4 regions of the Paenibacillus lutimineralis genome follow, and region 2 is predicted to be linked to each of the others. Evidence: a T-box and tRNA genes for the amino acid it is inferred to sense, from the RefSeq annotation. Region 2 holds a T-box; the other regions hold tRNA genes.

Region 1 (3,464 bases), 2.8 Mb from region 2:
GGATTTATCGGTTCAGTTCTTCTGACAGGCCTCGGTTTCGGTCTGGTGCATTGGTTCGGACTAGCGTAAGGAGAATGGGGGTCAGTTGAGTCCAGTAGAAACCCAATTGAAACCCAGTTGGCGTCCCTTTATGAAACTCTAACGAAACTACGGATCGTTATTGGAGAGAAAGATAGGCTGTAAGCGGCAATTTTAGCTCAATAGCGTTACCCAGTTTCGTTACAATTTTCAACAGCTCTATTTGGCCTAAATAACGATACCCAGTTTCGTTAGAGATTGAGCTGTATAATATTTGTTTCCGGATAGCCTGCAAATGTGCAGGCTTTTTGCTTTATTCATGGAAACCGAATCAATGAGGAGCAACGCCTGAGTTTGATGGAACTCCCAAGCAGCTTAACCATTTGTGATATGAAAAACTGTATAATATAAAGATGAGAGTTTTATATTTTCGCTGCACGCTTGGAGAGACTAGAGGCTTGAGAGATGGATATGCCGGTTGTTAGGAGAGGAGATAGCAGATGAGTGAGGCAATCAACTGGAAGCGTGGAGCTGTAGGCCGTAAATTTGTAGCATCCTATAGCGGCGGCAAGGACAGCACCTTGGCTTTATATAAAGCAATGCAGACAGGGCAAGCGATCGGACTTATTATGATGCTGGAGGAAGAAGGGAAACGCTCCAGGTCACATGGCATGCCTCCTGAAGTGATTCAAGCTCAAGCCGAATCTATAGGATTGCCGGTACTTACTGCAGCTACAAGCTGGGAAGACTACGAGCATAATTTCATGCAGCTATTGGCGGAAGCCAAGCTTCAAGGAGCCGAGGTGTTGGTAACCGGAGATCTGGATGTGCCTGTCCAAGACTGCTGGCATGATCGGGTGACGAGAAATGCCGGATTGGGGCTCGGCATGCCGTTATGGGAGAAGAATCACCGTGAGGCCGTAGAAGAATTCATCAATCTGGGCTTTGCTACGATGCTGGTTACTGTGAATTTGGAGCTAGGCATGAGCGAAGATGACCTGGGGCGTATTCTGACACAGGAGTATGTGGACGAATTGGTGGCCAGGGGCATTGACCCCTGCGGCGAAGGCGGCGAGTTTCATACTACGGTTATAGATGGCCCGATCTTCAAGCATCCGCTCCCCATTCGGAAATGCGAGATCTTGAGGGATGGCAAGTATGCCTTTTTGCCATTGGAGCTAGAGTGGGAGTCTTAAGACAGCAAAAAAACCTTGCGATAACAAGGTCTTAATGATAGTGGCGCGCCACGGCGGGATTCGAACCCGCGACGCACAGTTTAGGAAACTGTCGCTCTATCCTGCTGAGCTACGGGCGCTTATGAATTTGTGAATTTACATGTCATGAAAAATCGACATAAAGATATTATAAAATAATAATCGTAAAAAGTGAATCCGAAAATACAAATTAGCTGCAAAGGAGATGGTGTTATGAGTAAAATCGCAATTACTGGTGTTACAGGACAGCTCGGAGAAATGACGGCCCGCCATTTGTTGGAGCTTAACGTGTCTGCTGGAGATATCATTGCTGTAGTTCGTAACCTGGAGAAAGCCAAACCGTTGGCTGATCTAGGCCTTCAGATTCGCTATGGAGATTATGAAGATGAAGCCTCCATGCTTGCGGCCTTTGAAAATGTGGATAAGCTGCTTTTCATCTCGAGTCCATCCCTGGATAACACGCATCGCATTGCCCAGCATGCTCGGGTCGTTGAAGCAGCGAGAGATGCAAAGGTAGGCCATATCGCTTATACCAGTCTTGCATTTCCAGAGAAGTCCGCGTTGGGACTGGAGAATCTTCATCTTGCGACAGAATATGCGATTAGAACGACGGGGATTCCTTATACTTTTCTGCGCAACGGATTTTACATGGATATTCTTGTAAATCCTAGCTTGCATGGAGTGATCAAATCCGGCGAGTTTGTATCTGCTTCAGCAGGAGCCAAAGTGAACTATGTGACCCGAAATGATCTAGCCTTGGCCGCGGCCATTGTATTGACCGGTTCAGGACATGAATGCCAAACTTATGAACTGGCGCATCCGCATCCTTTTACGTATGATGAGTTCGTGCAAATTCTGTCCGAGGTGTCTGGCAAACCAGTTAAGCATGCGGATCTAAGCTCTGAACAGGCCTATGAACGCCTGGTGGCAACCGGGATACCGGAAGCAGCGGCGGCGTTTATGACACAGGCTATTTATCCGGCTATTGCCGCGGGGCAATTCAGTTTCGCATCCGAGGATTTGGTCAAGCTGATCGGGAATCGGTTCACATCGGTGAAGGCAGCATTGGAGCAGTTTTTGGGAAAATAGGGATTTGGAGAAATATAATTTTAAATAGTGAAAAGGCACTGAAGTGATCGGGATTTCCCGGTACCTCGGTGCCTTTTTTTATTGTTCAAATCTTACAGATCATCGAATCCGTTGTCGTCGCCGACTTTGCCGTAGTTGCGGGATTTGGCTTCGAAGAAGTCCGTCTTCGTTGCATTGAGCGCTTCGTCGGAGAACGGCTTGATCCAAGGCATGCAGTTAACGTCAACGCCGTCGTACGCTTTGTCCAGTCCCATCAACTTAAGGCGTTTGTTGGCGATGTATTTGATGTAATCGGACAATTCGTTCAGATCGATGCCTCGTACCTGCTTGAGCGTATAATGTGCCCAGTTTGTCTCCAGCTCAACCGCACGGTTGATCGTACGATTGACGTAGTCCATATTTTCCGGCGTATTCAGTTCCGGATAGTCGATGAGCAACTGCTTGAACACTTCGGCGAAGAAGTAGCAGTGCTGATTCTCATCACGTTGGATATAGGAGATCATCTGACTGGTCCCCATCATCTTCTGATCGCGAGCCAGGTTATAGAAGAAGGCAAAGGTACTGTAGAAGAAAATGCCTTCCAGAATCAAGTCGGCTACCAGCGCCTCAAAGAATGTCTGAGGTGTCTGTTCGTTACGGAAGTTCTGGTAGATCTCGGAGATGAACGTATTACGTTCAAGCAGTACCGGATCATGCTTCCAATATTCAAAAATCTCCTTCTGCTCCTGATCGGATACGAGAGAGGATAGTACATAGGAATAGGATTGGTTATGCACAACCTCCTGCTGGGCGATGACCGCAGCGATCGCTTCCAGAGAGGAATCGGTTAAATAGCGCTTCACATCGCCAACGAACATCGTCTGCATCGAATCAAGCACGGCTAAGAGGCCGATGTTGATCTTGAAGGTGCGCTGTTCCTCAGGCTCAAGCAGCGGGAACTGCTGGGCATCCTTGCTCATCGGGATTTCATCGGCAATCCAGTAGTTAAGCAGCAGCACTTTGTACAGCTTATACATATGCGGCATACGGATATCGTCCCAGTTCACAATGCCGGAGCATTCGCCATTAATGATACGGGTTGATTTATTGGGAGCCTTAGTGTTAAAGATCTCCTGTAATTGCAATGTCATTTGAGTCCATCCC
Region 2 (3,464 bases):
GGACTATATCATGAACGGAAGAGCGCAATAATGCCGAGCGGCTCTCCTCTACAGCTACATCTCCTCCGGCGCTTGTAATCCGATCAGACTGAATCCATTTTTAAGAGTAATTTGTACGCATTTGACCAAAGCAAGGCGAGCCGCTCTTAGCTTCTCATCTTCCACGAGAATTGGACAATCATGATAAAAACGATTGAAGGCTTGAGCCAAGTCAATCAAATAGCGAGTAACGATCGACGGCTCTAGCTTGGCTGCGGCTTGTACAGTTCGTTCCGGGAACAAGGCCAATTCTTTCAATATGGCGATCTCGGTAGGATGCTGTAGCTTGGTAGGATCGAATTGTTCAGCAAGTAGCGAGGCATCAACCCTTGCCTTTCCGGGAAGCTGATCACCGACCGCTTTGCGCAATACACTGCAGGTTCTCGCATAGCAGTACTGCGCATATGGCCCCGTCTCGCCCTCGAAGCTAAGCACATCATCCCAGGAGAAGACGATATCCTTAATCCGGTTCGCACTCAAGTCATTAAAGATGACAGCGCCGACTCCGACCTGACGAGCTACCTCATCTTTATTTTGCAGCTGCGGATTTTTTACTTCGATAATCTCCTTAACCTTCTTAATCGTCTGCTCCAGCACTTCCTCCAGCTTCACGACATTACCTTTACGGGTCGATAAGCTCATGCCCTCCAGAGTTACTCGGCCAAAGGGAACATGAATCATCTCATTTTCTGGCCAGTCATAGCCCATCAGGCCTACAACCTTGAACAATTGCGCAAAATGCAGATTCTGAGCATAGTCCGTGACATACAATGCCTTGTCGAATGAATAAGTCTGCTTACGGTAGAGCGCAGCCGTCACATCACGAGTATGGTAAAGGGTACTTCCATCCTTCTTTAACATCAAAGCCGGAGCCATGTTATATTGATCCAGACGAACGAGCCAGGCTCCTTCATCCTCCTCCAGAAGCTGCTTATCCTTCAGTTCCTGGATGACCGGCTCCATCTTATCGTTATAGAAGCTCTCCCCTGTAAAATAATCGAATTCTACGCCGAGCAGATCATATATTTTCTGGAACTCAGCCAGGCTGATATCGACAAAGCGCTGCCAAAGGGCCAACATTTCCCCATCACCCTGCTCCATCTTCAGGAAGCAGGCTCTCGCTTCATCCTCCAGACCAGGATCACGCTCTGCTTCCTCATGGAACTTCACATACAGACCAAGCAGTTCATCAATTGCCCCTTCCTCCAGCCGTGCTTCATCCCCCCACAGCCGATAGGCGACAATCAATTTGCCGAACTGGGTGCCCCAGTCGCCTAGATGATTAATCCCAATGGATTGATAGCCTAAAAAGGAATGAATCCGATAGAGCGCATTACCGATGACCGTTGAACGTAAATGGCCAACGTGAAATGGCTTGGCGATATTGGGCGAGGAGAAATCGATCACGATCGTCTTTCCGGTGCCGATGTCTCTAGATCCATAACGCTCTCCTGCGTTAAGTATCGTAAGCACGACGTTCCCAGCAAGGTAGCTCTGCTTCAGGAACAGATTTAAGTATCCAGACACCGCCTCGATTCTGTCGATGAATTCATCTCCTGCTGCCTTCGCCTCTAGCGTTTCTTTCAGTTCAGTAGCAATCTGCATCGGAGACTTCCGCAGCTTCTTGCTAAGTTTGAAGCAGGGCAGGGATAGATCCCCCAGCGACTCCTCCTTCGGATACTCCAGCATCGCGATAATCTCCTGTGCAGGAGTATCGGTCAACAGTTCCGAGATCCATTGCGCAATCTTTGATTTTGCCATATCCATTTACTTCAGCTCCTTATCGCTATATCAAAAATGACAAATAAAAAAGCCCCTCATCTCTATTGAAGAGACGAGAGACTTATGTTCCCGCGGTACCACTCTACGTGCTGGACCTACTGATCCAACCTGCTCAAGGCTGGTTAACGTCCAGCTGCCGGATCTCCCTACTCACCTTAGCTTCAGAAGATCATCTCCCGGGTGCGCTTCACTCATCCTGTTCTGCACCGGCTTGCACCGTCCCGGCTCGCTATTTGCAGGTTAGTATGAGTTACTCTCCCGATCGTAGAATTTCATATAAAGAAAGTTCAAAAAGTCCGCTTTTGATAAGAAAACCGATCGATGTAATCCTAGGATGAGCGACCGCGATCCAGAGGTAGGTTTTCTTGCGATATAGAATTTCATCAGCCTCCGCTGATAACGAATAAATTCTATATCTAACACGAAGTAATTCAAGAAGTAAACTCAGCATCGAATCTTGAATTCACCCGGGCCTGAGCGAATGCTTACGGAGTCATGTTTCCTACGGAAACATCTCAGGTGCTCACGTACAAACTACGCACGTTCCACTCCTCATGCCCTAGCTTCATCCAACTGAAGCGTTTCGAAGAAACGCACATCGGAAGCATACGCTTCGGTGCTGGAAACCGACCTTTTTGAACATGTAATTTTAAATATTGTATACATGAAACCAGCATAAGTCAACGACGATGAAATGTGATCGAACCATCCTTCATCTTCTTCTCTATCCATTTCAAGAGCAGTTTCCGGTAGATCAGACGAGTGAGCGGGAACACCATCGTAAACCCAATAATGTCCGTGACAAAGCCGGGAAGCAGCAGTAAAATTCCTCCAAAGAACACACACATTCCATCCAACATCGTGCGTCCGGGAATCTGCCCGCCATTCATTTGCGATTTCGCATCTGCCATGACCTTGCTGCCTTCGAACTGCATCATCAAGCCGCCGATAATCGAAGTCGCAACGGTCAGGAAGATCGTCCTGCCTACGCCCAGCCTTCCTCCAACCTCAACATATCCCCAAAACTCTACAATTGGAAATAATACAATCAAAACGGCAATCCATTTGCGCATAAATAACTCCTTTTCACCAGCAAGTTTCTTCAGCAAAAAATTCCTATGAATCATATTTTACCGTTTTGAGACTCCAGAATCAAAATTGTTCAGGACTTACTCGCTTTCTCAAATGCAGAATACCATTCAGGAAACACTTTCTTGAATTGCACAGGCTTAAAGTCCTCGCGTCTAACTACATAATGGACCGATGTACCTACGACGCATAATGTCCCATCACCGTTAAATACTTCATAAGCATATTCGGTCTTAACTCCCCCGTTCTGCTTGATCCAGGTGCGAAGCAGCACCTCTTCACCATAACGGATTCCCCGCTTATACTCGACTTTCATCTCCTGAACCGGAGAGATGTAACCGGACTTCTCCATCTCGAAATAGCTTAAGCCAAGGTCCTGGATTAACTTCAACCGACCGGCCTCGAACCATTCCAAATAATGTGAGTGATAAATAATTCCCATCATATCATATTCAAAATATTTAGGTGTGATGCCGAGCTCACTTACATACATGCTCTATAATTCCTCCTCTTGTGCTTAATTATATCGATCTCTATTGAAAAAAAAGCAATGG
Region 3 (3,464 bases), 2.2 Mb from region 2:
GAGTACACAAGTGCTTCCGTATGAATGGAATGAGCTGAATGGGCAGCCTTATGTATCGGTCAAGGTGCTGACGGATCATCTGGGATTTACCTCGACCTATGATGCGTCCAAGAAGACGTTGGACCTCGTTCCACATAAGCTGAACAACATCAGAGTGACTACCCGTGTGGTCGATAAATCGATCCCGGAGGCCACGATCAAAGTGGAGTACCCTCAGGTCAGTGAATTAAAGAATAAGAGCGCAGAGCGGAAAATTAACGGTATTCTGCAGAGCAAGACGGATGAATTTATCAAGCAATCGCTGCAAGAGACGAAGTCAGGTCCTCCAGTAAGTGGACACACTTATCAATTCTTAGGCAACTATACGGTAACCTTCAATCGCGATGGGCTGTTAAGCATCCTGCTGCAATACTATTCGTACACAGAAGGAGCTCATGGCAACCCTACTCGTGAAGGCTTGACCTTCCGGCTAAGTGATGGGGAGCTGTTAACGCTCGATGAGGTGCTGAAGGATAATCCGGATTATCGTAAAATTGTCGATCCGGCGATTACCAAGCAATTGGAGGCGACCGAGGGGTACTTTGGCGGTTTCAAGACGATTGGCGAGAATCCGAGCTATTATCTGAAGAACGATGGTGTCGTAATCTTCTTGCCGTTGTACGAATATTTGCCATATGTGAACGGATTCCCTGAGTTCTATTTCCCTTTCTCAGAGCTTGGAGTGAAACCGTCGAAAATCGCTAGGTAGAAGCCCATAATGACATGAAGACAATAAGAACAGCAGGTCTGGAAGTCCAGGCCTGCTGTTCTTATTGTCCTTATTAAGCGTTAGCTTTATCGATAACCTTGTCGACCAGTCCGTATTCCATAGCTTCTACAGCACTCATGAAATTGTCACGGTCAGTATCACGCTCGATTTGCTCCAGCGGCTTGCCAGTACGTTCGGAAAGAATTCGATTCAGATTGTCGCGCATTTTGAGAATGCGGCGGGCGCGGATCTCAATATCCGTCGCTTGACCTTCTGCACCACCGAGCGGCTGGTGGATCATAATCTCACTGTTCGGCAGAGCGAATCGCTTGCCTGGTGCGCCTGCATTCAGCAGGAAAGCGCCCATGGAAGCAGCTAATCCAACGCAGATTGTAGATACATCGGATTTGATGAATTGCATCGTATCGTAAATGGCCATACCGGCAGTAATCGAACCGCCAGGGCTGTTGATGTACAAGTGAATGTCTTTGCCGGGATCTTCGGCATCCAGGAATAGCATCTGTGCAATAATAGAATTCGCTACGACGTCATTGACCTGTGTACCGAGGAAAATGATGCGGTCTTTCAGCAATCTGGAATAAATGTCGTAAGCACGTTCGCCACGGTTACTCTGTTCAACAACCATTGGAATATAACTCACCGATAAACCCTCCTTATTATTAGCCCCATAGGGAATCTTTCCCTTGGTTTCAAGTCTGTTCATATATTAGTTCGATCAATTCCAGAATTGACGGAATTGATGATTTGTAATCCCATAATAACTAATTTTTTATCAAAAGTCAAAGATAGTCAAACTCAAGGTAATAAAAAAGCCCTTAACGGGTTTTGTATAAAAAATATGGCGCGCCCGCGAGGAATCGAACCTCGATCTCAGGCTCCGGAGGCCTACGTCATATCCATTGGACCACGGGCGCATGAATTTTGTGCAACAAAGATGATTATATGGCATCCGAGCATAAAATGCAAGAAAAATTCATCACTCAATAAATTTGACTATATGGAGCTGGGTTACTATTGTAGCCCTTTTTTAGAGTATCCAAATTTATCATATTGTTGTTAAATATTCAGGGTATGTAGTTTCTCCTGTGAAAAGACGATACATATCGTTATGATGAGTTCGGTGTTCTGGATAACAGTACTCCGCCAAGTAACCGACTAGCCATGAACTTCGGATATAGAGGCTATGTGAACGAAGGTAATGGTCTCTACTTCGCTCAAGCTCGTTATTACAACCCGGAGATCGGGTGGTTTGTGAGTGAGGATACGTATAAGGGGGATGTTTGGAGTCTGCAGAGTTTGAATTGGTATGTGTATGTGGAGAATAATCCTGTGAGGTATGTGGATCCTAGCGGGTATTTTCCTAATCCTTATATTGGAACTAGCAAAACATAATCTAGATGCATGTATTGAAAACGATTTAATAATTCCATAATATCAGAATACAATTAATAAACATATATCCCTGAATCTCTATATTGAATGGCAGAAAATAGAGGACTAGTGTACTAAAAATAAGATTTTTGAGATGCAAAATATAGCTATTGTCTTTGAAAGCGTTTTATGTTAATTTAAATCTATAAAAACGTTTTTGTTAAAAAGGACGATCACTAATGGCGAAAGTTACAATTAAAGATGTTGCTAGAGAGGCTGGGGTATCCATTTCCACAGTTTCCAATGCATTGAACGATGTGGATGTGCTGACTCCGGAGACGAAATCGCATGTACTCAAGGTAGCGAAGCGCATGAACTATGTGCCGAACTTAAATGGGAAGCTGCTGAAGTCAGGGAAGACGAAGATGCTAGGCTTCTTTACAACCAGCGTGTCGGGGCCGTATTTTTACATTTTGGTTGAGTCGATGGCCCGTGAATGTGAGCGTCTCGGTTATGGCTTGAACGTATTCGTTACCAAGGATAAGCAGGTCATTATGAGCAATATTCTTGGCCGGCGTGTCGATGGGGTAGTTATATACGAAGAGCTCAAAATTGATGAGAATGACATCGCTGCTATGGAGAAAGACAAGATTAAGGCGGTATTTCTGGATCGGGTCATTGAGAACGAGACGATGGGAAGCGTGATATTCGATTCCTATGTGGCTGGTTATGAGGCTGCTAAATATTTGATCAGTCTAGGACATAAGAAAATCGCTTATATATCAGGCGTTGATACGATGTATGACAGCGTACAGCGGCGAGAGGGTTATTTGGCTGCACTTCGGGACCATCAGCTGGAGACGGATGAAGATTACATTTTGCAGGGCTATTTCGAGGAAGAAGGCTCTTATAATGCGGTGAAATCATTCCTCCGTTCGCATCATGACAAAGTACCGGACGCATACCTAGCTGGGAACGACCTGAGCGCAATTGGATGTATCCGCGCCTTAAAGTCAGAGGGTTACAGAGTTCCGGAGGATGTAAGTGTCATGGGCTTTGACGATATTGAAATTGCTCAATATTTCTCGCCGCCGCTAACGACGGTAAGGAACCAGATTGCAAGGCAGGGGATGCTTGCCATCGATCACCTAGTACGATTGATTCAGAAGAAGGAGCAGGGCAAACTGCAGAAGCTATCTAGCGAGATTGTAGTGCGCGGTTCTTGTCAGGTAAAGATAAAGCGGGATGATCTTATATAGATAGACAAATATAGGGTCATTCCTATTTTTGCAGCGGTAAGGTAATTTTTTTGCAAAAATAAAAA
Region 4 (3,464 bases), 790 kb from region 2:
ATCCGCATCAATTAGAGGAAGAATCGGCGATGCTGGATTATCGAGAATGTCGAGCAACTGTCCTTTTACTTTAGCTAAATAGTCGGGATGATGCGTCTTCGGATAGGGACTCTTTTTACGGTAGAGGACATCCTCAGGAAGAATGCCCTCAAGCGCTTTGCGTAGAATGCCTTTCTCGCGCCCGCCAACGGTCTTAATCTCCCATGGAATATTCCAGACATATTGGACGAGGCGATGATCACAGAAGGGGACTCGAACCTCGAGTCCGGCGCCCATGCTCATCCGATCCTTACGGTCCAGCAGCGTGGGCATGAAGCGGGTAATGTTGAGATATGACATCAGTCTCATGCGTGCTTGATCTTCATTTTCCCCGTTTAAATGAGGGACTTCCGCCACGGCTTGGCTGTATCTATCCGCTACATACTGCTCGGGGCGAATCCAGTCTCTAATTTCAGGGGACAACAGGCTTGAACGAAGATCGGTGGCTACTGACCAGGGGAAGGTACCAGACTCTAGCAATTCCTTACGATGGAACCAAGGGTATCCGCCGAACACCTCGTCGGCAGCTTCGCCGGAAATCGCGACGGTCGCTCCTTTTTTGATCTCCTTGCAGAATAACAGCAACGAGGCATCGACGTCGGCCATGCCAGGCAGATCGCGGGCCAGAGTAGAATCCCTCAGAGCATCAACCAGCTCTGGAGTATCAAAGGTAATCCAATGATGCTCGGTTCCAAGCTCTTCTACCATTCGCTTAATCCAGGGGGCGTCCGCTCCAGGCTGGAAGCTGTGAGCCTTGAAATATTGGTCATTCCCTTCGTAATCCACCGAGTACGTATGCATCTGTCCTTGGCTTCTACGGTAGTAATCGACGGCCAACGCAGTCAGGGCGCTGGAGTCGAGTCCCCCGGACAGAAGAGTGCAAACCGGGACATCAGAGATGAGCTGTCGATCCATCGTGTCCTGCAGCAGCATGCGGACATGGGCCGCTGTGTCCTCTATGCTGTGCTCATGAGCCTGTGCTTCAAGCTTCCAATACGAGAAGCGACGCAGTCCCAAGCGGTTGAAGATCATAACCTGTCCAGGCAGCATTTCCTTGATGTTGCGGTAAACCCCGTGTCCAGGCGTTCGGGCCGGTCCGATAACGAATATTTCCGCTAACCCTTCAGGGCCGACCGAAGCCTCTACTTTCGGGTGTTGGAGCAAGGATTTTGGTTCGGACCCGAACACCAGAGTATCCCCTGCTTCGCTATAGAAGAGAGGTTTCACACCCAGTCGATCCCGGGCAAATAATATATGCTCGTGAACACTATCCCATATGGCAAAAGCAAATATTCCGTTAAGGCGCTCTACAGCATCAGGTCCCCATTCGATGTATGCCTGGAGCAGAACTTCGGTGTCGCAGTTGGTTCTGAAATAGCGTCCTCGTTGTCGTAATTCTTCTTTAAGCTCAGGAGCGTTGTAAATCTCTCCGTTATATACAATGGTATAGACTGCTTGTTCCTCTTGAATGGTCATCGGCTGAGCCCCGTTCTCCGGGTCCATGACACTTAGGCGGCGATGACCGAAGGCGCAGGGACCGGAAATCCATGTGCCTTGTGCATCGGGGCCCCTTGCCTCAAGGCAGGAGGTCATGGATAGAACCAGATCCAGCTCTTCGCTCAGATCCCGGTTCCATTCGATAAAGCCGGTAATTCCGCACATATGTGGTTCCTCCTCTCTATGATGCCTTCCGTTCCCGTTCGTCAAACCGGGCGAAAAGTAATAACACATTATGCCGGAAGGAGGCATAAAATGTCTGTCCCTTACGGAAAACTATGACTAAAATAGATGACCAGGCTTGAAGGGAGCGGAATAAATGGAGAAAAAAACGTATTATGTGTCTGTGCATGGACGTTCGGTACTTGATGATCCGCAGGCGACCTCTTATGAATGGGTGGTCCGTGCGACACCGGAGGAGGTTGATGCGATCAGTCATATGCTGGAGTTGCTCGGTGAGAAGGAAGATAGTACCTTCCTCGCTTATACCTATCCATGGCCAGACAGCCCAGAGGATACGGTCAATAGCAGCTATCAGAGCGTGCTGGACGACTTATACCGCGAGATTTACCGACTTGGTACGGAGGAGACTAGGCAGCTACTGAGTCGTATAGGATATGAGAACTAAGGAGCCGAGAGGATCAGTGTGAAATGTATTATATAAAAGATGCGAAGGTTACCCGGCTAACAGAAGTAGATGGAGTTGTATGTGCGGAAATCGCAGTAAGTCCAGGTGCGGTGGATGATCCCGAACTGCTGGTGTATGTGTCTCGTTCTGCTGAGAATGGCAGTGAGGAACAGTATAAGATCATCAGAATGATACGGAGTGATGCGAGGATGGAGACTGATTGGTTCAATAATGATCTGCATCAAGCATATGGCGTCATTACTGAGGAGCAGTTCGGGGATGAGGGGTGGCCCGAGCCTGCGGTACAGCGGGAGCAGTTCAAACAGCTATTACTTGGATATTTAGGGATCACCGAAAGCTTGAGTGAGAAGTTCACTTCCCACTCCGCATCCCATAAAATGTAATTAATCGTAAAATAAAACCTCTTGAAAAATAAGCCAGATGCGATATAATAAATATCGCATTCTTTTTTGTCCCAGTAGCTCAGCAGGATAGAGCAACGGCCTTCTAAGCCGTCGGTCAGGGGTTCGAATCCCTTCTGGGACGTAATGTAAAGAGCTCTCCATTGTGGAGAGCTTTTTTTGCGTCCTTTGGGATGAGAACCCCTTTGGGGGTTCGTCGAAGTGAGCCTAACTGCATCAGCAAGTGGGGGCGAGCGAAGTCTCGCGCCGGAGCGCGAGTACCCTGATGGGACGGAATTAGAGGTTTTACGTCCTTTGGGATGAGAACCCCTTGGGGGGTTCGTCGAAGTGAGCCTAACTGCATCAGCAAGTGGGGGCGAGCGAAGTCTCGCGCCGGAGCGCGAGTACCCTGATGGGACAACCCCATGTTTTGCCGGATCACTCGGACATTATTGACCGTTAGCGTTGATCCATTGGTACGCTGCCCTTGTAACGGACAATTATGTCCATCACAAGGGAGAGATGTCGTGGAAAACCGCATTTTTTTCTTCTAATGGTCAAAAGTGTCCGTTAGAAGAGCCCAGTTGATTATTTTTTGCTCAAACGGTCATTTTTGACCGTTTGATAAGGACGATCACGCTAGTTCCAGGATTCCTGCGTCCTGTGTCAGATGAGAATCCTGACCGTTTTGTCTCGAACACTTCGCGAGCTAAACTGGCTTTGGTGGCTCAATAATATGGATATATCCTATATTTTTAATTTCCGCATTCCCATATGTTTGCCCATACTGGGGCATGCCCCTATTGCATCCCACGGGATGAGAGCCCCGTTCAACCTCATCGTGCGCACTTCTCCCTTTGCGCTAGGTGCGGGGTCCGGGCACGCTTGGATGGCTGTCG

Evidence for each region. The T-box of region 2 lies ahead of argS (arginine--tRNA ligase). A T-box ahead of a tRNA ligase gene usually reads a tRNA of that ligase, here a tRNA-Arg.
Region 1: it has a tRNA-Arg gene. The T-box ahead of argS (arginine--tRNA ligase) is inferred to sense a tRNA for this amino acid. The anticodon was not compared.
Region 3: it has a tRNA-Arg gene. The T-box ahead of argS (arginine--tRNA ligase) is inferred to sense a tRNA for this amino acid. The anticodon was not compared.
Region 4: it has a tRNA-Arg gene. The T-box ahead of argS (arginine--tRNA ligase) is inferred to sense a tRNA for this amino acid. The anticodon was not compared.

The regions. Positions count from the first base shown of each region.
Region 1 is NZ_CP034346.1:754,242-757,705, forward strand. It holds gene EI981_RS03190 (YeiH family protein) at 1-69, shown strand, start outside; gene EI981_RS03195 (Dph6-related ATP pyrophosphatase) at 519-1,214, shown strand; tRNA gene EI981_RS03200 (tRNA-Arg) at 1,256-1,333, opposite strand; gene EI981_RS03205 (SDR family oxidoreductase) at 1,446-2,321, shown strand; gene EI981_RS03210 (ribonucleotide-diphosphate reductase subunit beta) at 2,414-3,445, opposite strand.
Region 2 is NZ_CP034346.1:4,496,964-4,500,427, forward strand. It holds gene ytvI (sporulation integral membrane protein YtvI) at 1-31, shown strand, start outside; gene argS (arginine--tRNA ligase) at 55-1,806, opposite strand; T-box leader at 1,867-2,096, opposite strand; gene EI981_RS19940 (FxsA family protein) at 2,502-2,894, opposite strand; gene EI981_RS19945 (acyl-CoA thioesterase) at 2,984-3,403, opposite strand.
Region 3 is NZ_CP034346.1:212,713-216,176, forward strand. It holds gene EI981_RS29330 (PdaC/SigV domain-containing protein) at 1-748, shown strand, start outside; gene clpP (ATP-dependent Clp endopeptidase proteolytic subunit ClpP) at 822-1,409, opposite strand; tRNA gene EI981_RS01010 (tRNA-Arg) at 1,609-1,683, opposite strand; gene EI981_RS30165 (RHS repeat-associated core domain-containing protein) at 1,931-2,161, shown strand; gene EI981_RS01020 (LacI family DNA-binding transcriptional regulator) at 2,380-3,399, shown strand.
Region 4 is NZ_CP034346.1:5,283,262-5,286,725, reverse strand. It holds gene asnB (asparagine synthase (glutamine-hydrolyzing)) at 1-1,701, opposite strand, end outside; gene EI981_RS23350 (hypothetical protein) at 1,856-2,164, shown strand; gene EI981_RS23345 (hypothetical protein) at 2,188-2,568, shown strand; tRNA gene EI981_RS23340 (tRNA-Arg) at 2,637-2,710, shown strand.